4 regions of the Xenorhabdus budapestensis genome follow, and region 1 is predicted to be linked to each of the others. Evidence: predicted binding sites of a transcription regulator. Region 1 holds the regulator's gene; each other region holds the start of a gene.

Region 1 (7,485 bases):
TTTTTGACTTGTATATCAAAAGGACGTTTACCGTTGATTTCAACACCAGCTTCTTGAAGCAAGTCATTGGCGATCCTATGCCACTGGTCAGTAATTGTTTTTTTTCCTTCAACGAAAGATGAACTCATAGACTCTCCAACATTTGTTTGATGGAATTTTGAGGTATATCTTTGTGATAGATTGTTTATTATCCTAAAACAAAAATGGATTGACTTGAAATTAAGCAGAAAATGTTTCAAAGGCACAGAATGCCGATTCATCCTGAAATGAAAGAGAGCTTCATTGCCCTTAGAAACCTCAAATTCCGAGTTTTTTAGAATAATGAATCTGTATGAGTATATGAGTGAAATAATATTTAAACAATAATCTAAAGGCCATATTATGGTATGGCCTTTAGATGATAATATTCTTAGTTATTATCTTTGGGAGTAATTTTTTAATTTATAACTAATGACCATTGTTTACTTCTTTCTTTTGTAAAGAATAGCCTATTATCATTGGGATAATAGTAGAAACCATCACTGTTGTGGTAGACAGAAGAGGGTCTTTCATGAACATAGCAACAAGCATGCTGGCAATAAAGCAAAGACCCAATTGTAAAGCATTTTGTAATGCAGCCGCTTTACCACCGTCTTTGGGATAAACAGAAAGTGCATTTGCTACAGCAATAGGGTAAGAAGCACCATTCATGACGGCCATAAAACAGAAAGGAACAAGAATAAGCATGAAAGAAGGATAAATTAGGGCAATTAAATAGATGAGTGCCATGCTTACAGCATAACCTACCAGCAAAATTGGAAATATGGTTTCACTTTTGATTTTTTCCAATAAAAGACGGCAACCATACCCACCGAGCATAAATGCCAAAGTTTGTGGAATATAGCTTAAGCCAATATCTGTGGCATCATAACCCATATTGATCAAAATCGTTGGTGAACCCGTTAGCCAGGCAAAAAAACCAGCACTACAGGAAGCATAAATCAACACATTTCCGCTGAAAGTTGAAGACTTCAATAAGGTGAAGAAAGAAATTTTATTTTCATTGATATTGGTGTCAATAGGTGCACGTTTACTAGCCAGTAAAAATGTTGGTACAAGCAAAACTAGTGTTACAGCCATTAAAACAAGAAAAATAGTTCTCCAACCTGTATGTGACAATAACCATGCACCGAGTAAAGGGGCAAGGGCAGGGGAAAGTGCAACCAGCGGCATAATCATGGCAAAAACGCGTTTTGTGCGTTCAGCGTTATATCTATCAACGACTAAAGCTTGCCAGGAAACAGCAGCAGAACAGACACCCACAGCCTGAATAAATCGCAGAATAAGTAATTGAGTTGCATCTGTTATCCAAAGCATTCCTAAACAGCTAAGACAAAACAGAGACAAGCCGATAAGCAGAACAGGTTTTCTTCCTAGGCGATCAGACAGTTGTCCCCATAAAAGCTGGGCAACAGCAAAACCAGCAAGAAAAACGCTGAGGCTTGCACTAATAGCCCCTTCTGATGCACCTAAGTCTTTCGCCATAGCATCAAAAGCGGGTAGATACATATCAATGGCTAAGTAGCCAAGCATACTTAGGCCAGCGAGATAAAACATAAATGGCATGGAATTTTTATTTGTTGTCATTGTGTCAATAAATTGATGTGATAATTGATAAGAAAATATACGGTTTATTTTATATGGCGTAATTTTTACTTGTGAAACGGTATTATTTGCATAATGCTGTGAAAAAAATTAAAAGGAAGAAATATGTGGTCTGAATATTCTTTGGAAGTTGTTGATGCTGTGGCCAGAACAGGAAGTTTCAGTGCGGCTGCGTCAGAGCTTCACCGCGTACCTTCTGCCATTAGTTATACAATAAAACAACTTGAAGAATGGTTGGCAGTTCCCCTATTTGAACGTCGTCATCGCGATGTGGAATTAACCGAGGCAGGGGCTATCTTTGTAAAGGAAGCGCGTTCTGTTATCAAAAAAATGCATCATACTCGTCATCAATGTCAGCAGGTGGCTAACGGTTGGCGTGGGCAGCTTAGTATTGCTGTTGATCAAGTGGTGAAACCAGAACGGACACGCCAGCTTATTCTGGATTTTTACCGCCATTTTCCGGATATTGAGTTATTTATTTACCCTGAAGTTTTTAATGGGGTATGGGATGCGCTGGTAGATGGGCGCGTTGATGTTGCTATTGGTGCCACACGCGCCTCTCCAGTCGGGGAGCGATATAGTTTCAGGGACATGGGGTTCATGCCGTGGCTATGTGTTGCCAGTCCTGGGCATGAGTTGACCGTTATAATAGAAAGATTAAATGATGATCAATTGAGGGCTTACCCTAGCTTGTGCCTTGAAGATACTTCACGTAATTTACCCAAGCGTAATACATGGACTTTGGATAATCAACGGCGGTTAGTTGTCCCTGATTGGAATGCCGGGTTGGCTTGCCTGATGGAGGGGCTGTGTGTGGGAATGGTGCCCAAACATCGTGCTTTGCCGCTTATTCGTCAAGGAAAACTCAGTTTGCTTGAACTTGAGCAACCATTACCTGATAGCCCATGTTGCCTGACGTGGTCGCAAAAAAGCCATTCACCTGCATTAAGCTGGTTGCTTGATTATCTTGGAGATAGTGCAACACTCAATACTGAATGGCTACAAGAGGATTAATCGTTAACGACGATAATCAATGAAAGGGCCATCTGCAACAGAGCGACGCTCAACAAGACGCGGATGGACTTCGATAGTTTGTGCATCTTGACGTTTATTAATGATCCTATCAAGTAACGTGGAAAAAGCCATCTGTCCTAGACGCTCTTTAGGTTGATGAATCGTTGTCAGCGCTGGTGTGAAATAACGGGCATTGCGAATATTGTCATAACCAATGACAGAAATATCTTGTGGAACGCGTAACCCCATCTCGTCAGCAGCACAGATCGCCCCCATTGCCATCACATCTCCTCCACAAAATACGGCCGTAGGGCGGTGTTTTTGGCTTAAGATTTTATACATCGCCTGATATCCGGATTCGGGCTCAAAATCCCCCTGAACAATCCATTCTTCCCGAATAGTGATATTTGCTTCTTTTAGTGCCTTGAGGAAACCTTGATGACGTCCGCCTCCAGTATTTCTGGCCAATGATCCGGGAATAGCAGCAATATCACGGTGACCACGTTCAATAAGATATCGGCCGGCCAAATAACCACCATGGAAGGCATTATCGATAATTGCATCAGTGAAATCTCCTCTGGACTCTCCCCAATCCATGACTACCATGGGAATGTTGCGATAGTCTTCCAGCATTCCCAACAGTTGTTGAGGATATTCAGAACACATAACCAGTAAACCATCTACGCGTTTTTGCGCCAGCATAGAGAGATAAGCTTTTTGTTTGTCGAGATTGTTATGGGAATTACATAAAATCAAAGTATAGCCTTTGCTATAACAACTATTTTCGACAGACTCAATGATTTCAGCAAAATAAGGCGCTTCACTTGATGTTGCCAGTAGTCCGATAGATTTGGTGTGATTAACCTTTAAGCTACGGGCAACAGCACTGGGGGAATAATTCAGTTCCTTAATGGCAGCCCATACTGTGGTCTTTGTATCTTCGGCGACGAAACGGGTTTTATTGATAACATGGGATACGGTTGTGGTTGAAACACCAGCGCGTTTGGCCACATCTTTAATCGTTGCCATGATAAAAAGGACTCCTGACCTTAGGTCTAAATTTGTATACCCTTCATCTGGATATAGATCTTTGTTAATCATTTGCCAGTGTTATATTTATATATAGGAAGATAACTGACAATAATTTAGCGATAAACCCTGAATTTTGTCTGATCTAGCGCAAAAGTGAAAGTAGTAATCAATGCTATAAAGTATATGCATTAAATACCACAGTATGGTTTTTTAACCTCTGAGGTAAATAACCAGTCAAAATTTATGGTGTCGCTGAGCCTGAGTCTTAATTTTCATGGTGAGGATGGTTTATGGATACAGATCTGAAATTGGGATTATTGACTGCCTGTAGTGCGTTAATCGTGATTGTTTTTCTGGCGAGTCTTTGCCTGATCTAGCCAAGGTCGAGAAACAATATCAAGGTGAAATGCTATCTGCCTTACTTTAAAGGTAAGTTTTTCACTATTCAAAGGGCACTTATAAATAAAATGAAGTGCGTTGAATCGGAAAAACTTACCCTTGTCATTTTAACTGGCTGGTTAATTAAGCCAGATTTTCTTCCACAAATTTCCAGTTAACCAGAGCCCAGAAATGCTCCAGATATTGAGGACGTGCATTGCGGTAATCGATGTAATAGGCGTGTTCCCAAACGTCAACAGTCAGAACTGGCTTGTTTTCACCAGTCAATGGAGTTGCTGCATTGGAAGTATTGACGATAGCCAGACTGCCGTCGGTTTTCTTAACCAGCCATGTCCAGCCAGAACCGAAGTTTTTCAGTGCTGCATCAGTAAACTGCTGTTTAAATTCAGCAAAAGAACCGAAAGAATTATTGATAGCTTCTGCAACTTTACCAGTTGGTTCACCTCCACCATTTGGTGACAGGCTATGCCAGTAGAAGGTGTGGTTCCAGACTTGTGCTGCGTTATTAAAGATGCCGCCTTCAGAGATTTTGATAATTTCTTCCAGTGATTTTCCGGCAAATTCGGTATCTTTAATCAGATTATTTAGGTTTACAACATAAGCGTTGTGGTGTTTGCCGTAATGATATTCCAGAGTCTCTGCTGAGATGTGGGGTTCTAAGGCATCTTTAGCATAAGGTAATGCTGGTAATTCAAAAGACATTGCATACTCCTTTTAATATCGGGTTTTTGGCTTTATAAGCCATGATTTATAGTATATTAATCATGGATAGAGCAAATTTTAGCTTATTGTCATGTTGCTATTTTGTTTGGTAATTATCTTAACAATTTTTCTGCTAAATAACAGGGAAAATGATACTATTCAGTGGCGATTTGACGTAGAAGCATTCAATTTTGCTGATTTTAATGTTCAGAATAAAAAATTTTCAGGAGCACGTTCACGGTAGCAAACTCGCATCAGAAAGTGGTATTCTGAATCAATCTTTTTTGATGCTGATAAACAGCGCCTGCCGTTTAAGGAAGTAAGAATGACGACAATTGAGAAAATCGAATGCCAGATTCAAGAAAACCCAATCTTGCTGTATATGAAAGGTTCGCCAAAACTGCCAAACTGTGGTTTTTCTGCTCAGGCAGTTCAGGCTTTGTCTGCTTGTGGTGAACGTTTTGCCTATGTAGATATTCTGCAAAACCCTGATATCCGCGCAGAATTGCCTAAATATGCAAACTGGCCAACATTCCCTCAGCTTTGGGTTGAAGGTGAGTTAATTGGGGGATGTGACATTCTGATTGAAATGTATCAACGCGGTGAATTACAGGTTCTGGTCAAAGAGACTGCGGACAAATACCGTGAGCAGGAAGACAGTAAGTAATTCGTTGTCTCAGTGAAGTTCTGAATCAACAAAGCCCCATACACAATTAGCATTAATAGTCATATTTATTGACGGTAACATTTTATGGCAATGTTAGGTTGTGGCAACAGGTATGGGGTGATAATCGTTATATAGTTATAAACTAAGAACCTATCTCATTAGGCTCTTAGTTTATTAGGTTTCATTATCTGGATCTGGCACAGCCAACGGCCAACCACCAAGCCGTTTCCAGCGATTAACCAATTCGCAGAAAAGTAAGGCAGTCCGGTCTGTATCATACAGAGCACTATGTGCCTGATTACTATCAAAAGGTATTTCTGCCGTAATACAAGCTTTAGCCAGAATTGTTTGACCTAGCACTAATCCACTCAATGCGGCAGTATCAAAAGTGGCAAAAGGGTGAAATGGATTGCGTTTTAAACCAGAGCGTTCTGCTGCCGCCATGACAAAATTGTGATCAAAATTGGCGTTGTGGGCAACTATAATTGCGCGGTTGCAATTACTGTCTTTCATGCCCTTGCGGATCATTTTGAAAATAGCATGTAACGCTGTATATTCACTGACAGCTCCCCGTAATGGGTTGGTAGGGTCGATACCTGTAAATGCTAAAGCTGCCGGGTCAAGGTTGGCTCCTTGAAAGGGCTCAATGTGGAAATGTAGTGTATCAGCAGGTGCCAGCCAACCTTCTTCATCCATTTTTAAAGTAATTGCAGCGATTTCGAGTAAAGCATCTGTCCGTGCATTAAAACCAGCAGTTTCTACATCAATGACAACGGGATAATAGCCACGAAAACGTCCGCTTAGTATGTTTTGATCTTTTGTATTAGACATCTGATTTTGTTCTTAACTTCAGGATAGTCGATATTATGACAAAATTTACGGTGTCTTGCAGAAGTAATATCTATTAGTTGAGAAATGAAGGGCATGCAAGATGCCCTTTTGTATAGAGGAATAATTAGTGCCCTAATGCACTGGTGGCGCTTTTGTTTTCTATTAATTCGATCTTATAGCCGTCAGGATCTTCAACAAAAGCAATAATAGTTGTTCCACCTTTAACTGGCCCTGCTTCACGAGTAATTTTTCCTCCAGCAAGTTTGATATGTTCACAAGTTGCTGCAACATCATCAACGCCTAAAGCGATATGCCCGAATGCTGTTCCCATTTCGTAGCTTTCAACTCCCCAATTATAGGTCAGTTCGATGACTGCACCTTGATTTTCATCGGTATAACCTACAAAAGCGAGGGAATATTTATACTCTGGATTTTCACTAGTGCGAAGTAGACGCATGCCTATTACTTTAGTATAAAAATCAATCGAGCGTTGCATATTGCTAACACGGATCATTGTATGAAGTAGACGCATGATGACCTCTTGAGTTGATGGTCTGATAATCAAATGGTGATATCGCGAAATAACGTAGTGGTGAAATTTCGCGCTCTGACCGCATATGTTTGATTAACTATATATGGTAAAGATAAAGTAATTCAATTTGTCCTTTCATCTATTTTATTTCTACTCATTACTATTTTATAGTTCAGTATTTGATTTGAACTTAATCTAGGTGATGTTGTAATTCTGTCATAGATAATCATTTAGGTAATTCTGAGTACAGGAGGATGACATGGCTGAGCAATTAGAGTTTTTTGTTATTCCGAGCCCTTGCAAAGGGATTTGTGAATCTGATACTCGTGGTTTCTGTCGGGGATGTTATCGCAGTAGGGAGGAGCGATTTATGTGGATGAAATTATCAGATGGGCAAAAAAGAGAAGTATTGCGGTTATGTCGTGATAGATATCTGCGAATGCGAAGAAATAAAGAACATGATGAAGGTGCTCCATCAAAACAGCTTGGATTATTTTGATTCTTCGTCTTAACTATTAATGTAAATTGTTTATATGAATAATATTTCATATTTTCTATAAGGTTAGGAAGTTTTACCATGATAAAATGATATTTTATTCATATTACATATCTTTTATTTGATATAGGTCATTTAAAAATATTACAACAGTTGACTAATTAAAGT
Region 2 (7,485 bases), 430 kb from region 1:
TGAATTACTGGCACTGAAAGATCGGACAAAAGCAGCCGCAACAGCTAAAGCTGAAGGGTTATATTTAGTCGCAGTGGATTATCCTGTCCATTTTGGCTTGCCTGAGCCTGTTATGGGGCCCTTATTTTTGGCCGATAAATTAATCTGATACTTTCGAATGATGACAGGGATGTTTAGGCATAACGAGGAATATTATGGAGTTGTTTACTCATTTTATTGATTTCGCGAAGTTCATTGTCGATTTTATTTTACATATTGATGCTCACTTGGCCGAATTGGTTGCTGATTATGGTTATTGGGTATACGGCATCTTATTTTTAATCGTATTTTGCGAGACGGGGCTGGTGGTGACACCATTCTTGCCGGGAGATTCTCTGCTATTTGTAGCGGGAGCACTATCGGCATTAGATTCTAACAATCTTAACGTGAATATTATGGTGGCGTTGATCATCATTGCGGCCATTATTGGTGATGCCATAAACTATACCATTGGACGTATTTTCGGTGAGAAATTGTTTAATAACCCGGATTCTAAGATTTTTCGCCGTAGCTATCTGGATAAAACTCATCAGTTTTATGAAAAACATGGTGGAAAAGCGATAATTCTGGCGCGATTTGTGCCAATAATCCGAACATTTGCGCCATTTGTTGCCGGGATGGGAAAAATGTCTTATCGCCATTTTGCTGCTTATAATGTCATTGGCGCGTTTGTATGGGTATTATTGTTCACTTATGCTGGTTATTTATTCGGTGATATGCCGATTGTTCAGAATAATCTGAAACTATTGATTGTTGCAATTATCTTTATTTCTATTTTGCCTGGGGTTATTGAAATTTGGCGTCATCGCCGTGCCGCATCTAAAAAAGCGGTAGATAATAATTAGATAATCATCAAACAGGTTTGAGTAGTTTTTTGTCCACACTGTTATAGCATTGTGGTTTAATGGCACGTAAAACATAAAGCTGGCACATACCCAAGTATACCAAGCATACATTGTTAAAAGTATGTGCCAGAATCAGACGGAAAGGTTCATTAATGAGCTGGATTGAAAAGATTCTAAATAAAAGCAAAATAATGCAAACTCGCAAGGCAAGTATTCCTGAAGGAGTTTGGACAAAATGCGACAGTTGCAGTCAGGTACTTTACCGCGCTGAGTTAGAGCGTAATCTCGAAGTGTGTCCGAAATGTGACCATCATATGCGAATTTCTGCCCGTCAGCGTTTGCAGGCATTTCTGGATGAAGAAAGCACGACAGAGTTAGGCAGTGAACTGGAGCCTAAAGATATCCTGAAATTCCGCGACATTAAAAAATATAAAGATCGTTTGGCTGCGGCTCAGAAGCAAACCCAGGAAAAAGATGCCCTGATCGTGATGAAAGGTACATTACACGATATGCCAGTAGTGGCTGGTGCATTTGAGTTTAACTTCATGGGTGGCTCAATGGGCTCGGTTGTAGGAGCACGTTTTGTTCGCGCTGTTGAACAGGCTCTGGAAGATAACTGCCCATTCGTCTGCTTTGCTTCCAGTGGTGGGGCACGTATGCAGGAAGCGCTGATGTCGCTGATGCAGATGGCAAAAACCAGTGCTGCGTTGGCGAAAATGCAGGATCGGGGTTTGCCTTATATCTGTGTTCTGACTAACCCAACAATGGGTGGTGTGACCGCCAGTATGGGGATGCTGGGTGATATCAATATTGCAGAGCCTAAAGCACTGATTGGTTTTGCAGGCCCACGGGTTATTGAACAAACTGTCCGTGAAAAATTGCCGGCAGGTTTCCAGCGTAGTGAATTCCTGCTGGAAAAAGGAACAATTGATATGATTGTGCGTCGCCCGGAAATAAGGGAAAAAATCGCCAGCCTGCTTGCCATGCTAACGCATCAGCCACAACCCGGTACGAAGACAGAGGTGACAGAAATTGTTGCCGAACCTGCTGACGTTGAAGTTGACACAAACATCAATCCTAATAAAGAAGATGTCTGATACCTTACAAACTCCTCAAGCCATGTCGTCGCTGATGACGTGGCTTTCCTATCTTGAAAATCTGCACTCGAAAGCTATCGATATGGGGCTTGAACGTGTGGGTACACTCGCCAGGCAGCTAGATCTATTACATCCGGCCCCTAAAGTCATTACGGTATCCGGCACTAATGGTAAAGGCACAACCTGTCATACTCTTGAATCCATTTTTCTGGCTGCTGGTCTGAAAGTGGGGGTGTATAGCTCACCGCATTTGGTGCGCTATACCGAACGGGTACGTATTCAGGGTAATGAACCGACAGAGCAGGATTTTTGCCGTGTCTTTGCGGATATTGAATCTCAGCGTGGTGATATTTCCTTAACCTATTTTGAATACGGTACATTAGCAGCATTGCAGCTTTTCAAAGAAGCTGATCTGGATGTTGTGATCCTCGAAGTAGGCTTAGGCGGCCGTTTGGATGCGACTAATATTGTGGATGCTGATGTTGCGGCAATCACCAGTATTGCGCTGGATCATACGGACTGGCTCGGAGCAGATCGCGAACATATCGGGCGAGAGAAAGCTGGTATTTTCCGCCGTGATCACTTTGCTGTCGTCGGTGAACCTGATATGCCTCACTCCATTGCGGAAGTGGCCAATGAACTGGGCGCGAATTTGTTCTGTCGTGGTGCCGATTGGGATTTTTTACAAGACGAAGGCGGCTGGCACTGGCGAACAGCGACCCGGCAGTTTAACTCGTTGCCTATTCCTAATCTGCCATTGGCTAATGCAGCAACGGCAATGGGAGTGATCCACTGCTTGTTGCAGCAGAATGATAAAATCAGTCAGGCTATTGATGAACGCGCACTGCATGAAGGTTTAAAATGTGCTCAGTTGGCGGGACGTTTCCAAATCATCAGAGAAAACCCACTGGTTATTCTGGATGTGGCACACAATCCTCATGCGGCTGGTTATCTGGTACAAAAACTGGCTGAATTGCCCCGTTCACCAGACAGCAAAATACGGGGTGTTGTCGGTATGCTGCAAGACAAAGACATTGCGGGGACGCTTGCCTGTCTTTCCCGGCAAATTGACGAATGGTATTGTGCATCATTACATGAACTCCGAGGTGCAGAAGCAGAGGTGCTGGCTGAACATCTCCCTGAATCCCGGACATTCACGGAAGTGGAACAGGCATGGCATCAGGCCATGGAAGACACATCAGAACAAGATATCATTGTGGTTTGTGGCTCTTTCCATACTGTCGCCCATGTTATGGAATCATTGGAGGAGTGAAGGGACGTGGCAAGTAAGTTTCAAAATCGTTTAGTCGGAACCATCGTTCTTGTGGCACTGAGTGTCATCGTGTTGCCGATGCTGTTTGACGGCGATAAGAAATACAATGAAGAAAAATTCGCTTCTATTCCATTAGTGCCTAAGCCTGGTGATGAAGAGAATATTGATTCTATTCCGCCACTGACTCAAAGTATGCCATCTACACCACCAGAAGGCGCGGCTGAGGCGATGCAGACACAAACTCAGGAACAACAGTCAGGAACAGACATGCTGTCTGATTCGTCATCGTCTGAATCTGCGCCGCGGGTTCCTCCTCCTGTTACAATCACTAAAGATCCCAAGCAGGCAAGACCTGAATCTTCCTCTATGCAGAAAGTGGAAACTAAACCAGAAGCCAGGCCACAGATTAAGTCTGAAAGCCGTCCAGCAAGTCGGCCAGAAGCGAAACCTCAACCTGTAGAGCAGGCGCCACAAGCAGTAGCATATGTTGTCCAGCTTGGTGCGTTAAAAAATGCAGATAAGGTAAATGAGATAGTGACCAGGCTGCGTCTATCGGGACATCAGGTTTATACTATCCCTTCTTCTCCGGTACAGGGGCAATTGACCCGGATTTATGTCGGGCCTAATGCCTCAAGGCAGGCTTTGGCATTTGTTTTGCCTGAATTGAAAGAGTCAACGGGTTTGCAGGGGCAAATCAAAAATTACAAGCCATAACAAAAATTGATCTTTCATGCGGAGCTGGAATCTCCCGTGAAAGATCAAAAGCCTTATTATAGAGTCGATAAAGGTTAGGTTGATAGGTTCTTTAATTATTTTTGGTACAGTGATAAATCTGCTACGCAAACGTTTTCGTTTTCTGTTAGAATGCGCCCGACCTGAGTGTCGGGAGCCTATTTTGGATTAAAATATGGTCTGGATTGATTATACAATTATTGCCATTATTGGTTTCTCTGCACTGGTTAGCTTGATTCGCGGTTTTGTTCGTGAAGCGCTTTCTCTGATTACTTGGGGATGTGCTTTCTTTGTTGCAAGCCACTTTTATACTTATCTGGCGGTTTATTTTACTCGCCTTGAAGATGAGTTGGTGCGTAATGGAGTAGCGATTGCTATCTTATTCATTGCAACACTGATCGTTGGCGCAGTAGTAAACTATGTCATTGGTTCACTTGTTCAGCGAACAGGCTTATCAGGTACAGATCGGGTTCTGGGGATCTGTTTTGGGGCATTGCGTGGCGTGTTAATTGTTTCTGCCATTCTATTTATTGCGGATTCTTTTACACCACTTCCCAAAAGTGCAGACTGGCAACAGTCACAACTGATCCCGCAGTTCAGTCAAATTATCAGGTGGTTTTTTGACTACCTGCAAAATGCGTCGAGTTTCCTACCGGAGAAATAATCCTCTCCGCCTGACTGATGAGGAAAGACTACATGTGCGGTATTGTTGGTATCGTTGGTTTTACATCGGTTAACCAGTCGATTTATGATGCATTAACGGTGCTTCAGCACCGTGGACAAGATGCAGCAGGTATTGCGACTATTGATGGTAACAATCAGTTCCGTTTACGTAAGGCCAATGGTTTGGTTAAAGATGTGTTTGAAACACGACACATGTTACGTTTACAGGGGACAATCGGAATAGGGCATGTCCGTTACCCAACAGCGGGTAGTTCCAGTGCTTCAGAAGCACAGCCCTTCTATGTGAATTCTCCTTTTGGTATCACATTGGCACACAATGGCAATCTGACAAACTCCCATGAATTGAAAAAAATCCTGTTTGAAAATGCCCGCCGCCATGTTAATACCACTTCTGATTCTGAAATCCTGTTGAATGTTTTTGCTAATGAATTAACCAAATTCCCGCATTTCCCATTAGAGCCAGATAATATTTTCGCAGCAGTAGCGGCAATGCACCGAAAAATTCGTGGTGCTTATGCCTGTGTTGCTATGATTATTGGGCATGGTCTGGTGGCTTTCCGCGATCCGAACGGTATCCGGCCTTTGGTATTGGGGAAACGTACACTGGCAGATGGGCGCAGTGAATATATGGTGGCATCAGAAAGTGTGGCACTCGATACCTTAGGGTTTGAGTTCCTGCGGGATGTCGCTTCTGGCGAAGCAATTTATATCACTGAGCAGGGGCAATTATTTACTCGCCAGTGTGCAGATCATCCTTCATTAACACCTTGCCTGTTCGAATTTGTTTATCTTGCCCGTCCTGACTCCTTTATTGACAAAATTTCTGTCTATAATGCACGGTTGCGCATGGGTAGGAAACTGGGTGAAAAAATTGCCCGTGAATGGGAAGACTTACAGATAGATGTTGTGATCCCTGTTCCTGAAACGTCTTGTGACGTGGCACTGGAGATTGCCCATATTCTGGATAAACCTTACCGTCAGGGATTTGTTAAAAACCGTTATGTCGGACGCACTTTTATTATGCCCGGTCAGCAGGAGCGTCGGAAATCAGTTCGGCGTAAACTGAATGCCAATCGTGCGGAATTCCGGGGTAAAAATGTACTGCTGGTGGATGATTCCATTGTACGTGGCACGACTTCAGAACAAATTGTGGAATTGGCGCGTGAAGCTGGCGCTAAGAAAGTCTATTTTGCTTCGGCAGCGCCTGAAGTTCGTTTCCCGAATGTGTATGGGATCGACATGCCAAATGCTAATGAATTAATTGCTCACGGCAGGGAAATCAAAGAAATTCGCCAGCTCATTGGTGCTGATGCGTTGATATACCAAGATCTCACTGATCTGATCGCTGCGGTGCGTGAAGAAAATCCGGATATTGAAAGATTTGAAGGTTCAGTTTTTGATGGTATCTATGTCACAAAAGATATTGACCAGATTTATCTCGATTATCTGGAAAATCTGCGTAAGGATGATGCCATGAAATTACGCGGGCAGAGCGAAATTGAGAGTTTAGAAATATATAATGAAGGATAATTATATTCCTATTATCATTGAGTTATTTCTAGTATCTCAGAGGACACATGAAAAAACTGATCGTCGGGCTGACAGGAGCAAGTGGTGCGATTTATGGTATCCGATTACTGCAAGTCTTACAGCCTGTAGAAGATATTGAAACACATTTAGTGATCAGCCAATCAGCCCGACAGACATTGGCATTGGAGACTGACTATACCTTGCGGGAAGTTCAGGCTCTTGCCGATGTTGTGCACGATAACCGTGATATCGCTGCCTCTATCTCTTCAGGATCATTTAAGACAGCAGGAATGGTGATCTTACCTTGTTCTATTAAAACATTGTCGGGTATTGTGCATAGTTACACGGATGGCCTAATCACCCGTGCCGCAGATGTTGTCTTGAAAGAAGGGCGCAAATTAGTGTTGGGAGTCAGAGAAACACCATTGCATTTGGGGCACTTAAGGTTAATGACTCAGGCTGCTGAAATAGGGGCAGTGATAATGCCGCCAGTTCCTGCGTTTTATCACCGCCCTGAGTGTATTCAGGATATCATTGACCAGACAGTTAACCGGGTACTTGATCAGTTTGATATTGAACTGCCAGAGGATTTATTCAATCGTTGGCAGGGGACGAAACTCACTGATATTTAATGCTGGTTAGCATTTTCCTTTAATAAACTCTTTAAGGCTTCTTCTAATTCAAAATAGCGGAAGCTGAATCCAGCTTCTTCTAACCGTTTGGGTACAGCTTGTTGCCCCCCTAAAATCAGTGCTGCTGCTTCTCCCATTGCGATTCTTAATACAAAAGCAGGTATACGGATAAAAGCGGGGCGATGCAGGATTCTTGCCAATATCGCACTGAACTGATCATTATGAACAGGATAGGGCGCAGTTATATTGAAAGGGCCATCCAGTTCTGGAGAAACCAGCAAGTAATAGATGCCGTTGACCATATCATCAATATGGATCCACGGTATATATTGTTTGCCACTTCCTATTGCTCCTCCAAGTCCCAAACGGAATAGAGGCAGCATTTTTTTCAGTGCTCCCCCATTACTGGCTAAAACGATACCTGTCCGTAACAGGCATATACGGGTCTTTTCACTTTTAGCTTGTAATGCCAGCTTTTCCCAGCGTTCACAGAGCTGGTGAGAGAATTCATCATGGGGAGGATCATTTTCTGAGATAACGGCTTGCCCCTGATCACCATAATACCCAACGGCTGAACCGGAAATAAAAACAGCAGGAGGGGACTCACCAGCCTTAATTAAAGCGCTTAGTTTTTCAGTTAATTGCCAACGGCT
Region 3 (7,485 bases), 1.8 Mb from region 1:
ATCAATTTCAATGGAAAGTTCTGCATCAGGCAGAAAGTGGAAGTGACTACGCAATATTGCCATCAATCGGCTGATCTGTGCCTTGTTCAGATAAGTCGGTGTTCCTCCTCCCCAGTGCATCTGGCTGACTTTTCTCTGAGCAAACAATTTTGCCCGCGCTGTAATTTCCTTTTCCAGAGCTTGCAGATACTCATCTGCTTTATGTTTCTGACGAGTAACCAGCTTATTGCAGCCACAGAAATAACAAAGTTTGTGACAGAATGGGATATGGATATAGAGGGAAAGAGAGCGATCAGGATAACGCACGGCGGCCTGTGCAAATGCAGTATTATCGTACTGTTGGTTAAACTCCAATGCTGTTGGGTATGAAGTGTAACGAGGCCCTGAATAATTGTATTTTGGGATCAAAGGCAGATCCCAGACAATGGCTTGCTCTGACATGCTTATTCCTTCCGCTGTTTTAGCCCATCAAATAGCCACTGTAGTTTACCCAATTACTATAGCAAATACCATGTAAATGCTATGGTTATACACTTTATCATTGGGTATATCCTGGGATGCCCTGCCTTTATGATCACAACAATTTATAACCGGAACGACTTATTTCTCAGGAATTACTTACCTTTCAGCAGCTGCATGATATCTTCCTGCTCTTCTTCTTCACTATCACCACCTTCCGGCTCAATACCCAACTGTTCCATCAGAGCATCAATACGATCAAGCATACTATCGACATAAGCATTCTCTTCCTGAGAGAGTTTTTCATCCTGCTCAAGGCGTATCAGCAAGCTATCCAGACGCTCATCATTTTCCAGCATTTTCAGTTCTTCCTGCGCTGATAAACGAGGTTTTGGCGTTGCTTTAGGCTTCTCTGCTACTGGTTTTTTTACTGCTATTTTTTCGCCGATGATCAAAGGAATCGGCGCTTTACTACCGATACGAGGATCTCGTTCCTGCTTTGTGCCAGACTGTTTTTTCTGACTACTATTATCCTGGTGACGGCTACCAGCTGGATTACCACGCTGTCTTTTCTGGCGTTTACGCTCACGTCCTTCAGAGTTCAACTCTTCACGACTTTTTCTTTTTTGCTTACCCGCTGACGTTTTTACAGGGGATTTTTTGTTTAATTGACTCATAGCTTGTGACTCAACTCGTGTTATCAAAATATTTTCGGCGGAATCTAACAGAATCCACTTATAACATCCAACGTCATTTACTTATTCTTTCGAGTTCGGCTAATATTTCAGATTACCTTAACTTAAGTATTACGAGCATCAATTCTCTATGCGTTTCTTCGATACTTCTTATCGCATACCTCTGTATCTTTGGTGCATTGGTTATGCTGTCTTATGGATAGTAGCAAGTTATTCACTGGATCCGACTGTTCCGTATGATGCTGTAGAAGCCTTAAACTGGGGCATAAATGGAGAATGGGGATCCCCGAAAAATCCGTGGCTGGTAGGCACTGTGATGTTACCAGCGATCTATATTAGTCATATTTCTCTCAGCTTTTACTGGTATTTCACCCATTTTGTTGCCATTGCCATAGGCATGCTTGGCGTCTGGCGTCTGGCCTTCCGGTTAACAGGTAAAGTTGAGTTAGCCTGGCTTGCCATGCTGACACTCAATCTGTCTGGTATCATCAATTTCGATATCATTCCTTATAACGATAATTACCTGTTGGTGATGTTGTGGCCGTGGTCATTGTTGTTCTTCCTGAAAGCCATTGATGACCATCCGAAATGGTGGCTGGCATTCGCATTAGCGGCAGGGCTGGCGACAATGGGCAAATATTCTTCACTTGCAATCGTTGGTTCAGTCTTTTTGCTCTCCCTGTTTACTCCCAAAGTACGGTGCCAATATCGGGAACCACTCTTTTATCTCGCCATTGTATTGTGGCTTATACTGATATTACCCAACGTCTGGTGGCTGATACATAACGATTTTTCTGCATTTAAATGGGTAGACTCCCAAATCGAGCATAGATTTAATCTGCATACTACACGCGCGGTACTTTCGGTGTTCTATCCCCTCATCATCGTGGGAGTGATTACTTATCTGTCAGGCGGAAAAATTGGCTGGCCAAAACAACAATCCAACAGGCTGGTTAATATCGTTATTCTGTTACCCCTGTTGATTATCTATGCCTGGTTCTCTTTTAATCAGGGTGGACGGATGACCGAATGGCTCCAGCCATTCATGGCGGTAGCACCTGCACTACTGGTAGGTTCGATAATTGTACCTCCCCATAAATCCTTACTGGGAATATTACGAGGGTTGGCCTTGTTTGGTGTGCTGGTTCTTATTGGCTATACCAGTGTCATGCTGGCAAATGTTCGGGGAGCTGGCGAAAAGTTTGAAGGGATAAAAACCTTTACCAGCCAACTTGATCAGCGCTGGAATGAATTGTATTCAACACCACTGCATTACGTTGGAGGAGAATATCTGCATCAATGGCTGACGTTTTACAGTCATTATCGCCCTCAAACCATACAGCCGTGGGAAATAGACAATGGTGCACCGCCCAATATATACAACCGCCACATTAAAGAGAACGATATTGTGAAATATGGTGCTTTGCTAGTAGGAGAAAGGGGAACAGATTGTTCACAGGAGACCTTTCAACAAACACTGATAACCTGGCCTGAATTAACGATCAGCCACAAAGAAGAATTTACGTTTCAAGCTCAGCCAAGTTCGGAAGCTGAGATCGTCTGCATCGGCTTTGTTGCTCCCAAAAACAGTCAACATCTTCAATAATCTTCTAGTTACCGCAAAAAAGCCTGAAAGTGAGTATACCGTCAGGCTTTTTCTTCTCAACACAACATCAGATTAGACAGCATTGTGTTTAATGGACATCCACAAACACCATTTTCAATATAAACAGTAAAGTAACGACAATAACGCAAGAGCCAATTTCACGCCATTTCCCTGTTCCCAGTTTCATAGCGCAATAAGCAATAAATCCCAATGCGATACCTTCGGTAATAGAAAAGCTGAATGGCATCATAACAGCGGTAATAAATGCCGGGACGGATTCAGTCAGATCATTCCATTTCACCCGTGTCAGGCTGGATGTCATTAGAACCCCCACATAAACCAGCGCACCTGCTGTGGCATAAGCAGGAACCATACTAGCCAATGGAGAAATAAACATCACCAACAGGAATAAAATACCGACAACAACGGCAGTTAATCCGGTACGCCCACCAACAGAAACACCAGAAGAACTCTCTATATAAGCGGTTACCGAAGAAGTTCCGATATAAGAGCCAGCCACTGAGCTGATACTATCAACATACAGAGCCTGATTCATCCGCGGGAATTTACCATTATTGTCAGCAATACCGGCTTTATCGGTTACACCAATCAACGTACCGGACGAATCAAACAGGTTTACCAGCATAAAAGAAAAAATAACCCCTACTAACGCGATATCCAGAGCTCCTTTCACATCAACATTACCAACAACACTCATTACACTGGGTGGCAGATCAAAAATACCCTGATATTCCACATACCCCATCATAAACCCGATCCCCGTCGTTATTACGATGGAAAGCAATACCGCTGCATGAAAATTACGTGCTGCTAAAATGGCAATGATAAAAAAGCCCAATGTACCCAACAGTACATTGTGGGAAGCAAAATTGCCGATGGAGACGATCGTATCTGGATTCGATACGATAATGTCGGCATTTTTCAACCCCATCATGGCAATAAAAAGCCCGATACCGCTGGTAATACCGACGCGCAAACTCACAGGGATATTAGCTATCATCCAGTAACGGATACGGAAAACAGTCAGGATAAACAATCCTACTGCACCCCAAAAAATCGCCCCCATTGCAACCTGCCATGAAATACCCATAGCACCGACTACGACAAAAGCAAAAAAAGCATTCAGTCCCATCGCGGGAGCAACAGCAATCGGTAAATTTGCCGTTATTCCCATCATAATACTGCCAAATGCAGCGATGAAGCAGGTAGTAACAAATACGGCTTTGATATCCATTCCTGCAACAGACAAAATTTGTGGATTCACAAAGACGATATAAACCATGGTTAGAAAGGTTGTAAGCCCAGCGATCATTTCGGTACGAATTGTCGTGCCATGTTCCTCTAATTTAAACACGCGCTGAAGTAAACCCTGACGATTTACAGAGCCAGAATTGAGTGTGCTCATTAATATTTTATTCCCCAAAAGATGAAGTTTTCGCCCTATCCTACAGGAAATCCGAACAAATCGTTATCCCTCAAGGCCCAAAAAGAAAACGATTGCTATTAGTATAATCAATAAGTTATATAATAAACGAGCCTCATTAAATTGACTCTGTTTTATGCGTTATTTTTGGATGGCATCATGTCAAGAATATCGGTGAAAATATCCGTCCATTCATCCTTACCAATCTCCATTAACCCAAAGAAACGTAGGACAAATGCCCCTTCTGTGGCCAGAAAAGCTAAGCGCGCCCGACGCCCTTCTTCCGTCGTTGTATCCAGATCCGCTATGCGCTGACTATACCAAGCACGGCTTGACTCAAGATGTTCAGGTGTTTGAAGTAAAGCAGCCAGTAAACCTGCTGCTTTTGCAGATGACACTTCATCAGAGTGCTGGCTGGCCTCAACATGCGCACGTACCGCTGTCAACGGATCAGGATCTTCTCCGGCTATTGTGCGAAAATGCTCTTGGTAACTCAGTTCCCAACGTTCAAACATCGCATCAATAAATGCGTCCTTCGTATTGAAACTGTACTGAACTCCACCCTTAGTGATCCCCACCGATTTTGCCACTGCATCAATAGTCAGAGCCGCAGCGCCATGTGTTGTCACGATTCGTTCCGCTGCATCCAGCAAAACTTCCCGGTCAATTGTTCTACGTCGTCCCATCAGAGCCCCCCTTTTAATTCAATACGTATGTATTTATAATGTTAGGACTCTGTGCCGTCAAGGCTTGAACAGCACAAAATCCTTCAACCACATTGATGAGTTCTCGCATGAAATCGAATATTCGCTGGCTCATGCTGGCTGTCATTTCCAGCGCGCTTTTTCTAATCGTTATCGACATGACTGTTCTCTATACAGCCTTGCCTCGCCTGACACATGACCTGCGCGCTTCTTCCACCGAAAAACTGTGGATCATGAACGCCTATTCATTGACCATTGCTGGCCTGCTTCCCGGTACAGGAGCGTTAAGTGACCGCTTTGGAGCCAAGAAACTGTTTACTTCCGGGCTGGTTGTGTTCGGCATGGCATCACTTATCGCCGCGTTTGCTCCCAATCCCGGTACATTGATCAGTGCACGAGTGGTACTTGCCATTGGTGCAGCAATGATGATGCCCGCAACGCTGGCAATAGTCCGTCAGGCTTTTGAAGATCCGAATGAACGTGCTCTTGCCATCGGCATCTGGTCAGCCGTTGCTTCGGGAGGAGCTGCGCTTGGCCCCGTTATCGGTGGGATACTGCTCGAATATTACTGGTGGGGTTCTGTCTTCCTGATCAACGTTCCTATCGTCATCATCGCATTTATCTTTGCTCTGACCACCATTAACAAAAGTCAAAGTAATCCGAGCCGCTCATTTGACCTACTTGCTTCTATCCAAATCATGATTGGACTGATTGGCATTACCTTGGCTATCAAAGAAATTAGTAAACAAGCACCATCACTGGAAACTGCCATGATAGCCAGCGTCATCGGAATTGTTTTCATAGTTATGTTCGTTCGTCGGCAACGCCGTTCATCCGTACCAATTATCGACTTTAATCTATTACGTTCTTACGGTTTCGCCACCGGAGTCGCAACGGCTTTTGTTACCACAGCAGCCCTCGTGGGAGTGGAGCTTGTAATCAGTCAACGGCTTCAACTGGTGGTAGGCTTATCACCTTTACAAGCAGGATTGTTTATCCTACCTATTCCCTTAGCTTCTTTTGCTGCCGGGCCTTTGGCTGGTATTGCCATCCCCAAATTTGGCGCAGCAAGAATTATGTGGATCTCACTCATCTTTGCCGGACTTGGTATTTTTGGCTATCTCATCGGCTTCCAATCCGGCGTGTTAGTGCAAATAACTGCGTTTGCCATGATTGGGTTTGGCATCGGTGCCGCTATGACAGCAGCTTCTACATCCATCATGTTCAATGCTCCTGAGCACAATGCAGGTACAGCCGCTTCAATTGAGGAAATTGCCTATGAATTTGGTGGATTGATTGGGATAGCCGTTCTCGGTAGCCTGATGGTAGCGATCTATACGGCATCATTTACCCTACCGGCCGATGTTGTCATACCAGAGTCTATACAGAGTGGCTCACTACAAAATAGTATTGATGAGGCTCTTATCGTTGCAGAAAGTTTAAAAGGCGATGCGGCTCTATCACTGGCCCGTGCAGCAAAGCAGGCTTTTGATAGCTCAATTCTATCAGTTTTAACCGTTGCGGGTGTAATGTTGCTGTTATGTGCTGCGGTGATTGTGTTTTTTGCAAGAAGGCAGCACGATTAACTATTATTAGAATCTGCCAAATTATTCGATTCTTTCGGTCGAATAGTTTGGCATCAAAAAGCATTTCAATATTAAATGACTTTCTTCTATTGACTATTTTTTCTGATCATTTTATGCCATGCCTGAAAACAATGTAGTTCCTTAAGGTAGTGACTGTAATATTGGGTATTTAGCATAAAGAATGTCAGTAAAAAATCCACGGAGATAATACACAAAAAGACATTGCTATAATCCAATACACCAGCAATGAATTTTAAACTTATCAGAGAGATAAAGAGTACCACAAAGAGATAGCGTGCTACAGTTAACATCCTGAACCCCAACGTTATTCCCCTATGAGTTAATGAAATGGATAAGAAAGCAAATACTAAAGCCAATGCGACAATAAAAAATAAAATTGGCAAATCATTTTTGTTATCCAAATGAGATAACAATATGAATGTAGTCATTACATAAGATTTAATTAGTAAAATAGTAGAAAATAATGTTATCAGTAATGCTTTTTTCGGAATATCAAAGTCCAATAAATACCGATACTTATTTAATCTCTTTTCTGCCAGTAGACTAGCATCATTTTTTTCTACTCTTTGGTTAAGCGCATAACTTTCTCTAAGTGTATTATTAAGATTGGTATTTAATACACAATATTGCCAAAAAATATTGAAGATATTTACTTTTTTCGAGCGGTTATGTAACTCAATAATATTCTCTTCTGCAATTCTAACTATATTTTTTTTCAGGATAGAGTTCTTTATTTTAAACCATAGGATTTTTCTCATAGCTTGAGAAAACGCTTCACTGTTAATGATTATCCTATTCGAGAGAAAATTGAAAAAAACAATGGTCAACAAATACCATTCGTGGTGCATATAATAGACAAAGTAATCAAGCAGAATAAGAGTAATTGCCAAAATAATACTTAATGTGTTCAACCCATTCAGTGTTTTTAACGCAAAGAGATTTCCTCTGTAAGCATAAAGCGTCGATAACG
Region 4 (7,485 bases), 590 kb from region 1:
TGTCCTCTGCCAGGTCAAAGGATAATTTCACATTCAGGCCGGGATCGCTCACATTCTGTTTTGCCTGATGTTCTTGATCAGCGCATTCAGGATTATCACGCAGACGTTGCATCTGCCAGGTTGTTTCTGCCCACCATAAACGCAATGTACTACGATTTTGACGATAAACTTCCATATTGTTGCTGGAGATCACAAAATCATCTCCCGCCTTAGCCTTACCTAAATAGTGTAAGCATTCACTCAGGCCATAATCAGCTAACAGCTCTTCAATCTGCTGTCTGTCTGTTTCACGAACCTGAATCACCGCCCCTAATTCTTCACTAAACAGTGCCCCCAGGATATCTTCATCAAATGCGCTGATATCGGCATGCAGACTACAGTGTCCCGCAAATGCCATCTCTGCCAATGTCACCAGCAGACCACCATCAGAACGGTCGTGATAAGCCAGCAGTTTTTGTTCTGCAATCAACTGTTGGATCGCCTTAAAGAAGTTAGCAAGTTGTTCCGTACTGCGAACATCTGCAGTTTTATCACCAAGCTGGCGATAAACCTGAGCCAATGCCGTCCCTCCCAGTGCATTTTGTCCCTGTCCCAGATCAATCAGCAGTAATGCATTATCATCATCGGTAGACAATTCTGGCGTGACAGTACAACGAACATCCTCCACCCGTGCAAACGCACTGATAACTAATGAAAGCGGAGCTGTCATTGCACGCTCTTCACCATCCTGAATCCAGCAAGTTTTCATCGACATGGAATCTTTACCGACAGGTATAGTCAGGCCCAACGCAGGACATAATTCCTCACCTATCGCCTTCACCGCCGCATACAATCCGGCATCTTCTCCGGCATGACCTGATGCTGACATCCAGTTCGCTGACAGTTTTACCCGCTTCAAATCCTGTACATAAGCCGATGCAATATTAGTCAACGCTTCCCCGACAGCCATACGTGCTGATGCAGCAAAGTCCAACAGAGCAACAGGAGCACGTTCTCCCATCGACATAGCTTCACCATAATAGCTATCCAGACTGGCTGTTGTGACTGCGCAATCTGCAACAGGGATCTGCCATGGCCCAACCATCTGGTCTCTCGCTACCATGCCTGTTATTGAACGATCGCCTATGGTAATCAAGAATGTTTTCTCTGCCACTGCGGGTAAATGCAGAACGCGTTTTACCGCTTCGGCCAAATCAATACTTGCGCGCTCCAGCCCTTTACCCTGTGCTTTTAGTGAATTTACATTTTTCAGCATTTTTGGTGTGTTGCCGAGCAGAACATCCAACGGTATATCAATTGGCTGGTTATCAAAATGATTGTCGTTCAATAGCAGGTGACGTTCTTCCGTCGCTTCACCGATTACTGCGTACGGAGCACGCTCACGCCGACAAATATCCTCGAACAGGGTAAGCTGTTCTGGTGCGACAGCTAATACGTAACGCTCCTGAGATTCATTGCACCACACCTGCAATGGAGTCATACCCGGTTCATCATTGAGGATATTGCGCAGCTCAAAACGGCCTCCTCGTCCTCCATCACTGACTAATTCAGGCATCGCATTTGATAAGCCACCCGCACCAACATCATGGATAAACAAAATAGGGTTCTTGCGGCCAAGCTGCCAACAACTGTCGATAACTTCCTGACAACGACGTTCCATTTCTGCGTTATCGCGCTGTACAGAGGCAAAATCCAGCTCCGCATCAGATTGGCCCGATGTCATTGAAGAAGCGGCTCCACCACCCAGACCAATATTCATGCTTGGGCCACCCAGTACAATCAATTTGGCTCCGACAGGGATCTCCCCTTTCTGGATATGCTCTTCACGAATATTTCCGATTCCCCCGGCCAGCATGATCGGTTTATGGTAGCCACGTAATTCTGCGCCGTTATGGGATTCCACTTTCTCTTCATATGTTCTGAAATACCCCAACAATGCCGGGCGGCCAAATTCATTATTGAATGCCGCTCCGCCCAAAGGGCCTTCTAACATGATATCCAGTGCGCTGACAATCCGTTCAGGCTTACCAAACTCTTCTTCCCACGGTTGTTCAAATCCGGGGATTTTCAGGTTCGAGACGGAAAAACCAATCAACCCGGCCTTAGGTTTTGCTCCCCGTCCAGTTGCTCCTTCATCACGGATTTCCCCGCCAGATCCTGTCGCCGCTCCCGGCCAGGGAGAAATTGCTGTCGGATGGTTATGTGTTTCGACTTTCATCAAAATATGGGCAGGTTCCTGGTGATAACCATATATTCCCTTTTCAGGATCAGGGAAAAATCGCCCTACCTGAGAACCTTCCATTACCGCGGCGTTGTCTTTATAAGCAGAGAAAACATGATCCGGCGTCTGTTCAAAGGTATTTTTAATCATTTTAAACAGAGACTTTGGTTGTTCCTGCCCATCAATCACCCAATCTGCATTGAAAATTTTGTGGCGACAATGTTCAGAATTCGCCTGTGCGAACATGTAGAGTTCAACATCCGTCGGATTACGTCCTAATTTCTGGAAAGCTTGTAACAGATAATCAATTTCATCCGCTGCCAGCGCTAATCCCAACTCAACATTGGCAGATTCCAATGCAGTCCGCCCTGATTGCAAAATATCAATTTGCTTCAATGGCGCAGGCGTCTGGTGAGAAAACAGTGCCTCAGCCTGTTCAAACTGGGTAAACACACTTTCCATCATACGATCGTGCAATAATGCAGACAGCGCCTGCCGCTGTTTGTCATCCATTGCCTTTCCGTGGATGTTATTCTGGGTAACATCACATTGGATATAGTAGGCAATCCCTCTTTCCAAACGGACAATCTGTTTCAGTCCGCAATTGTGAATTATCTCTGTCGCTTTTGATGACCATGGCGATATTGTCCCTGGCCGGGGAGTGACTAAAAACAGTTGACCTTTAGGTTCATGTTCAGCTAAAGAAGGGCCATATTTTAGTAGTCTGCTTAATTTTTCCTTTTCTTCTACTGTAAGAGGTGAATTTATTTCTGCAAAGTGCACATATTCTGCATAAATTGCTGCCACAGGAAGCTGCTGAGCTTGACACTGGGAAAGGAGCTTAGTAATACGAAACGCTGATAAAGCGGGCGAGCCACGCAGAATTTCCATAGTAATAGGTTCTCTCATCTTAGAAGCAAAGCCTGACTGATGCCTTAGGGGAAACGCCGACATTATAGAGGAATGTCTTCTCTGACGAAACCGTTTGCGTGAGCGTTAATTAATCTAACAACACATTCAATGAATTTTTAAAATTGGTTCAATAGGGTTGCAGATCTCAATTTTGTTGCGCAAAATTCCCGATTACTGGAAATTTAACCATGCTATTATCTGACATTTCATACGGAGCCTAACCGTACTGACGAGAGATAACTGTTTGAGCAATATCAAGATAAATTATTTTGTCATCGTCATTATCACGCTCCTCTCTGCCACAATCATTGGTCTCAACATTAGTTGGCCTAATAAACAGCAGGAGCAGATAAACAGGATCTTGGCACGGGGAGAACTTCGGGTGAGCACCATCAGTTCTCCTCTGATTTCACTTAATGATAAAAATGAACCAGTAGGATTTGATTATGACTTAGCCAAACGATTTGCTGACTATCTGGGTGTCAAACTGAGTATTAAGTTTCGTTCTAATATTAGCCAGCTTTTTGATGACTTAAATACTGATAAAGCCGATTTTTTAGCCGCCGGTCTTATCTATAACAGAGAAAGACTCGACCAAACACGGACTGGCCCAGCCTATTATTCAGTATCCCAACAATTGGTTTATCGCAAAGGTACAGCGCGCCCACGTTCTTTTACTGATTTAAAAGGCTCACTGGTTGTCACCGCCGGCTCTGCCCATGTCAGTGAACTAAAACAGTGGAAAGAAAAATCTTATCCTGATTTAACCTGGGAAGAATCGTCACATCACAATACCCAGCACTTGCTTGAACAAGTATCTGAAGGAAAAGTTGACTATACGATCAGCGATTCAATCAGCCTTGCTTTGCAACAGCGTATCCATCCCAATCTGGCTATCGCTTTTGATGTCAGTGAAGATAAGCCATTAACCTGGTATTTGAAGCGTAATGATGACTATAGCCTCTACTCAGCAATGCTGGATTTTTTCAACATGCTGACTGAAAACCATATAACGCCACGACTAGAAGAAAAATATTTCAGCCATATTGGCTCGTTCGATTACTTTGACACTATCTCATTCATTCGTGCAATTAATAACTTATTGCCAACATATCAGCCTATTTTTGCGAAATACTCGGATTCTCTCGACTGGCAATTAGTTGCAGCTATCGCATGGCAGGAATCACATTGGGATCCACAAGCAACTTCTCCCACAGGCGTTCGTGGCATGATGATGCTGACCCGCCCAACAGCAGAATGGGCGGGAGTCAAAGACCGTCTTGATCCGGACGAGAGTGTGAAAGGGGGAATGGCTTATCTGCATTACCTGATGGCTCGTTTGCCGGATACTATTCCCGAAGATGAGAGAATTTGGTTCGCATTAGCCGCTTATAATATGGGGTATGGACATATTCTTGACGCTCGAAAATTAACAACCATGCAAAAAGGTGACCCTGACCGCTGGATGGACGTTAAATCACGCATTCCTCTATTAAGTAAGAAAAAATACTATGCCAATACCACATATGGTTATGCACGCGGTTATGAGGCTTATCGCTACGTCGAAAATATTCGTCGTTATTACCAAAGCTTAGAAGGGTATCTGAGAGCACAAAACAACCGCAACAAGGCAGAAAAGCCTAATATGCCCACTGAGAAACCCACCGTCAGCAACCCTGATAATACAAATGAGAATGCTTTGTAACTCTTTATGATGCTTTCTGCTGTTATTTTTTCAACTTTTTTAATTCTTTATGTTGCTCCCTACGTTGCTTGAAAAATGCACTCAACATAGTGGAGCATTCTTGTCCCAATACTCCGCCAGTAATCTCAATCTGGTGATTCATACCGGGATGACGCAAAATATCAATTAATGACCCTGCCGCACCGGTTTTCATATCACTTGCACCATAAACTAACCGCTGTATCCGGCTGTGGATCATCGCTCCCGCACACATAACACACGGTTCCAAAGTAACATATAGTGTTGTGTTCAACAGACGGTAATTTTTTAATTGAGCCCCTCCACGCCGTAATGCAACAATTTCTGCGTGAGCTGTCGGATCATGGCCTGTAATCGGAAGGTTATAGCCTTCTGCAATAATTTTATTATCCGCCACCAACAGCGCACCTACAGGGATCTCACCTTGTACCTGTGCCTGCATTGCCAAATCCATGGCCCGACGCATCCAATATTCATCACTATATATTTCTGCCACTACATGTTCTCTTGCTAATATAAATCCTGTTAATTATACCTATTCATTATTAATGTTGGTTTATTCAGCCTGAATTTCGTCAAAGAAATCGTTCAGGAATTGTTCCATGCGTTTTGTTCTTTCATAAGCCATTTGCTTGCCTGTAGCCGTCTGAAAACCAGCTTCTATTTTAAATAATTTAGTATAAAAATGATCAACAGCATAAGCGCGATCATTATATTCACGCTGCTTTGCCAAAGGATCATAAGTTTCATACAACCCTGAACGCATACGCCCTGCTGTATAAAAACAGCGAGCAACTCCCATCATTCCTATAGAATCCAGCCGATCAGCATCCTGTACAATTTGGGCTTCCAGTGTTGTTGGTATTAATCCAGCAGAGAAGCTATGCGCTTCAATGGCATGGCAAACAGCAGCAATATCTTCTTCACTCCATCCGAGATCTTTTAATATTAAGGCTGCTTTATCTGCGGCCATGCGAGAGGCTAAATGTCGGTTCGGATCGTTTTTCTCAACATTAACGCAATCATGTAATAAAACCGCAGCAAAAACTAACTGCAAATTCCCGCATTCTGCTTCACAAATTTTTTTAGCGTTTTTCCAAACCCGATACAAATGAGCAATATCATGGGCACCATCATCACCTTCTATCGCGACAGGTAAAATCCGTTGGGCTAAATCGTCAAACGGTGAAAAAGATAACATTGCTAAAATCTCTGAATAAATGAATGGAAAGAGCATTTTAACAAAAAACGATCAGAACAAAATGAAGTTTGATAATTAAGAGATCTTTTCCTAACATAACTGATCGATTGCATATAGGCCATAGCGCATAATGAGCAACTGTCTTTCACGTTAAACCGTGGAATGATTCATCCCGCGGTGTATTTGTTTTTATCATTGCATTGAGAATGACCAGTAATTTACGCATACAGGCAACGATGGCGACTTTATTTGGCTTACCTGCTTCGATCAATCTCTTGTAGAAAGCGCAGAGAACGGGATTAAATCTAACGGCTGTTAACGTAGCCATATAAAGCATTCGCCGCACCATTGCTCTTCCTCCAAAGATTGTTCGTTTTCCCCGGAAGAATCCAGAATCACGATTAAACGGTGCAACGCCAACCAACGCACTAATTTCTCGGCGTGTTAACTTACCCAACTCCGGTACATCAGCGATCAAAGTGGCTATTGTGGCGGGGCCGACGCCTTTTACTGTAGACAATAAATCGAGTTTGGAACGATGGTAGGCCTTGATGTGTTTAGACAACACCGATTCAATGACCTTAAGCTGTTCTTGTATGAAACTGATCATTAAGGTGATGCTTTCTCGAATTTCGGGATGACAACTCCCCAACCTTTGGCGTTCTGAGATGGAAAGGACGACCAATTGGCGGCGACGTGCGATCATGGCTTGTAGCACTTGTTGTTGAGCAGAGGGCAATATCCTGGCTATTTTATCCCGGTCTGTTCGTTGAGATAAAACCAGGGCTAACTGTGCCAGCATTTGAGCATCTATTTTATCGGTTTTGGCTAAATACCCCATTGCTTTAGCAAAGTCACGGGCTTGTCGGGGATTGACGATAGCAACAGCCAGCCCTATGGATTGCAAAACACAAGCAACGGGCATCTCATAACCCCCTGTTGCTTCTAATACAACTAAATCAATCTCATAGTCAGCCAATGTAGCTGCTAGTTCATCATGACCTTCAGGGGTATTTGGGGATGTCATGACAGTTCCCTGTGCGCCAAGTGCAATTTCAAGTGAAGCTTTAGCAACATCAATACCAACACAAATTATTTCAGTCATGGTTCTTCGGCTCCCATTCTTGCAAATGCGAATTTTATTTCAAGCAACTGTTCGGGTTTCTCGAAGAAAAGTAACAATCATGCGTCGAAAGCTCATTAACGGGCTTAATCCCTTGATGGTTATCTGACTGCATGATTGTTGCCAATCTCACTTAACCATCATAAACCAGATTAAAGATACAAGATGGTCACCCTCACCCTGTAGGCGTAAGTTGACAGGGTGATTATCTTTGATAAGAGGCCATCATCAGGAACACCATCACACTCATTGGTATCGATCTCGGCAAGCATTCCTTTCACATCCATTGCCAGGATAAATCAGGA

Evidence for each region. The regulator PurR, encoded in region 1, represses purine synthesis genes. The targets are predictions, from matches to a motif close to CANGCAAACGTTTGCNTG.
Region 2: a site for PurR is predicted at 4,091-4,108, ahead of cvpA (colicin V production protein). Genes of this name have one in related genera too.
Region 3: a site for PurR is predicted at 4,268-4,285, ahead of HGO23_RS00880 (NCS2 family permease). Genes of this name have one in related genera too.
Region 4: a site for PurR is predicted at 3,196-3,213, ahead of purL (phosphoribosylformylglycinamidine synthase). Genes of this name have one in related genera too.

Annotation. Positions count from the first base shown of each region.
Region 1 covers NZ_CP072455.1:2,008,752-2,016,236, forward strand. The annotation lists gene cfa (cyclopropane fatty acyl phospholipid synthase) at 1-128, opposite strand, end outside; gene punC (purine nucleoside transporter PunC) at 448-1,626, opposite strand; gene punR (DNA-binding transcriptional activator PunR) at 1,750-2,658, shown strand; gene purR (HTH-type transcriptional repressor PurR) at 2,662-3,687, opposite strand; gene sodB (superoxide dismutase [Fe]) at 4,213-4,791, opposite strand; gene HGO23_RS09160 (Grx4 family monothiol glutaredoxin) at 5,117-5,458, shown strand; gene rnt (ribonuclease T) at 5,633-6,289, opposite strand; gene gloA (lactoylglutathione lyase) at 6,414-6,821, opposite strand; gene HGO23_RS09175 (DUF1289 domain-containing protein) at 7,081-7,320, shown strand.
Region 2 covers NZ_CP072455.1:1,580,803-1,588,287, forward strand. The annotation lists gene truA (tRNA pseudouridine(38-40) synthase TruA) at 1-148, shown strand, start outside; gene HGO23_RS07520 (DedA family protein) at 195-884, shown strand; gene accD (acetyl-CoA carboxylase, carboxyltransferase subunit beta) at 1,037-1,981, shown strand; gene folC (bifunctional tetrahydrofolate synthase/dihydrofolate synthase) at 1,974-3,254, shown strand; gene dedD (cell division protein DedD) at 3,261-3,968, shown strand; gene cvpA (colicin V production protein) at 4,162-4,650, shown strand; gene purF (amidophosphoribosyltransferase) at 4,683-6,200, shown strand; gene HGO23_RS07550 (UbiX family flavin prenyltransferase) at 6,248-6,832, shown strand; gene HGO23_RS07555 (TIGR01777 family oxidoreductase) at 6,829-7,485, opposite strand, start outside.
Region 3 covers NZ_CP072455.1:213,194-220,678, reverse strand. The annotation lists gene hemN (oxygen-independent coproporphyrinogen III oxidase) at 1-441, opposite strand, end outside; gene yihI (Der GTPase-activating protein YihI) at 615-1,136, opposite strand; gene HGO23_RS00885 (glycosyltransferase family 39 protein) at 1,285-2,760, shown strand; gene HGO23_RS00880 (NCS2 family permease) at 2,849-4,186, opposite strand; gene HGO23_RS00875 (TetR/AcrR family transcriptional regulator) at 4,339-4,890, opposite strand; gene HGO23_RS00870 (MFS transporter) at 4,998-6,494, shown strand; gene HGO23_RS00865 (hypothetical protein) at 6,581-7,485, opposite strand, start outside.
Region 4 covers NZ_CP072455.1:1,415,454-1,422,938, reverse strand. The annotation lists gene purL (phosphoribosylformylglycinamidine synthase) at 1-3,112, opposite strand, end outside; gene mltF (membrane-bound lytic murein transglycosylase MltF) at 3,378-4,838, shown strand; gene tadA (tRNA adenosine(34) deaminase TadA) at 4,861-5,352, opposite strand; gene HGO23_RS06845 (HD domain-containing protein) at 5,413-6,057, opposite strand; gene HGO23_RS06840 (IS110 family RNA-guided transposase) at 6,203-7,162, opposite strand; partial or broken gene HGO23_RS06835 (IS110 family RNA-guided transposase) at 7,408-7,485, shown strand, end outside.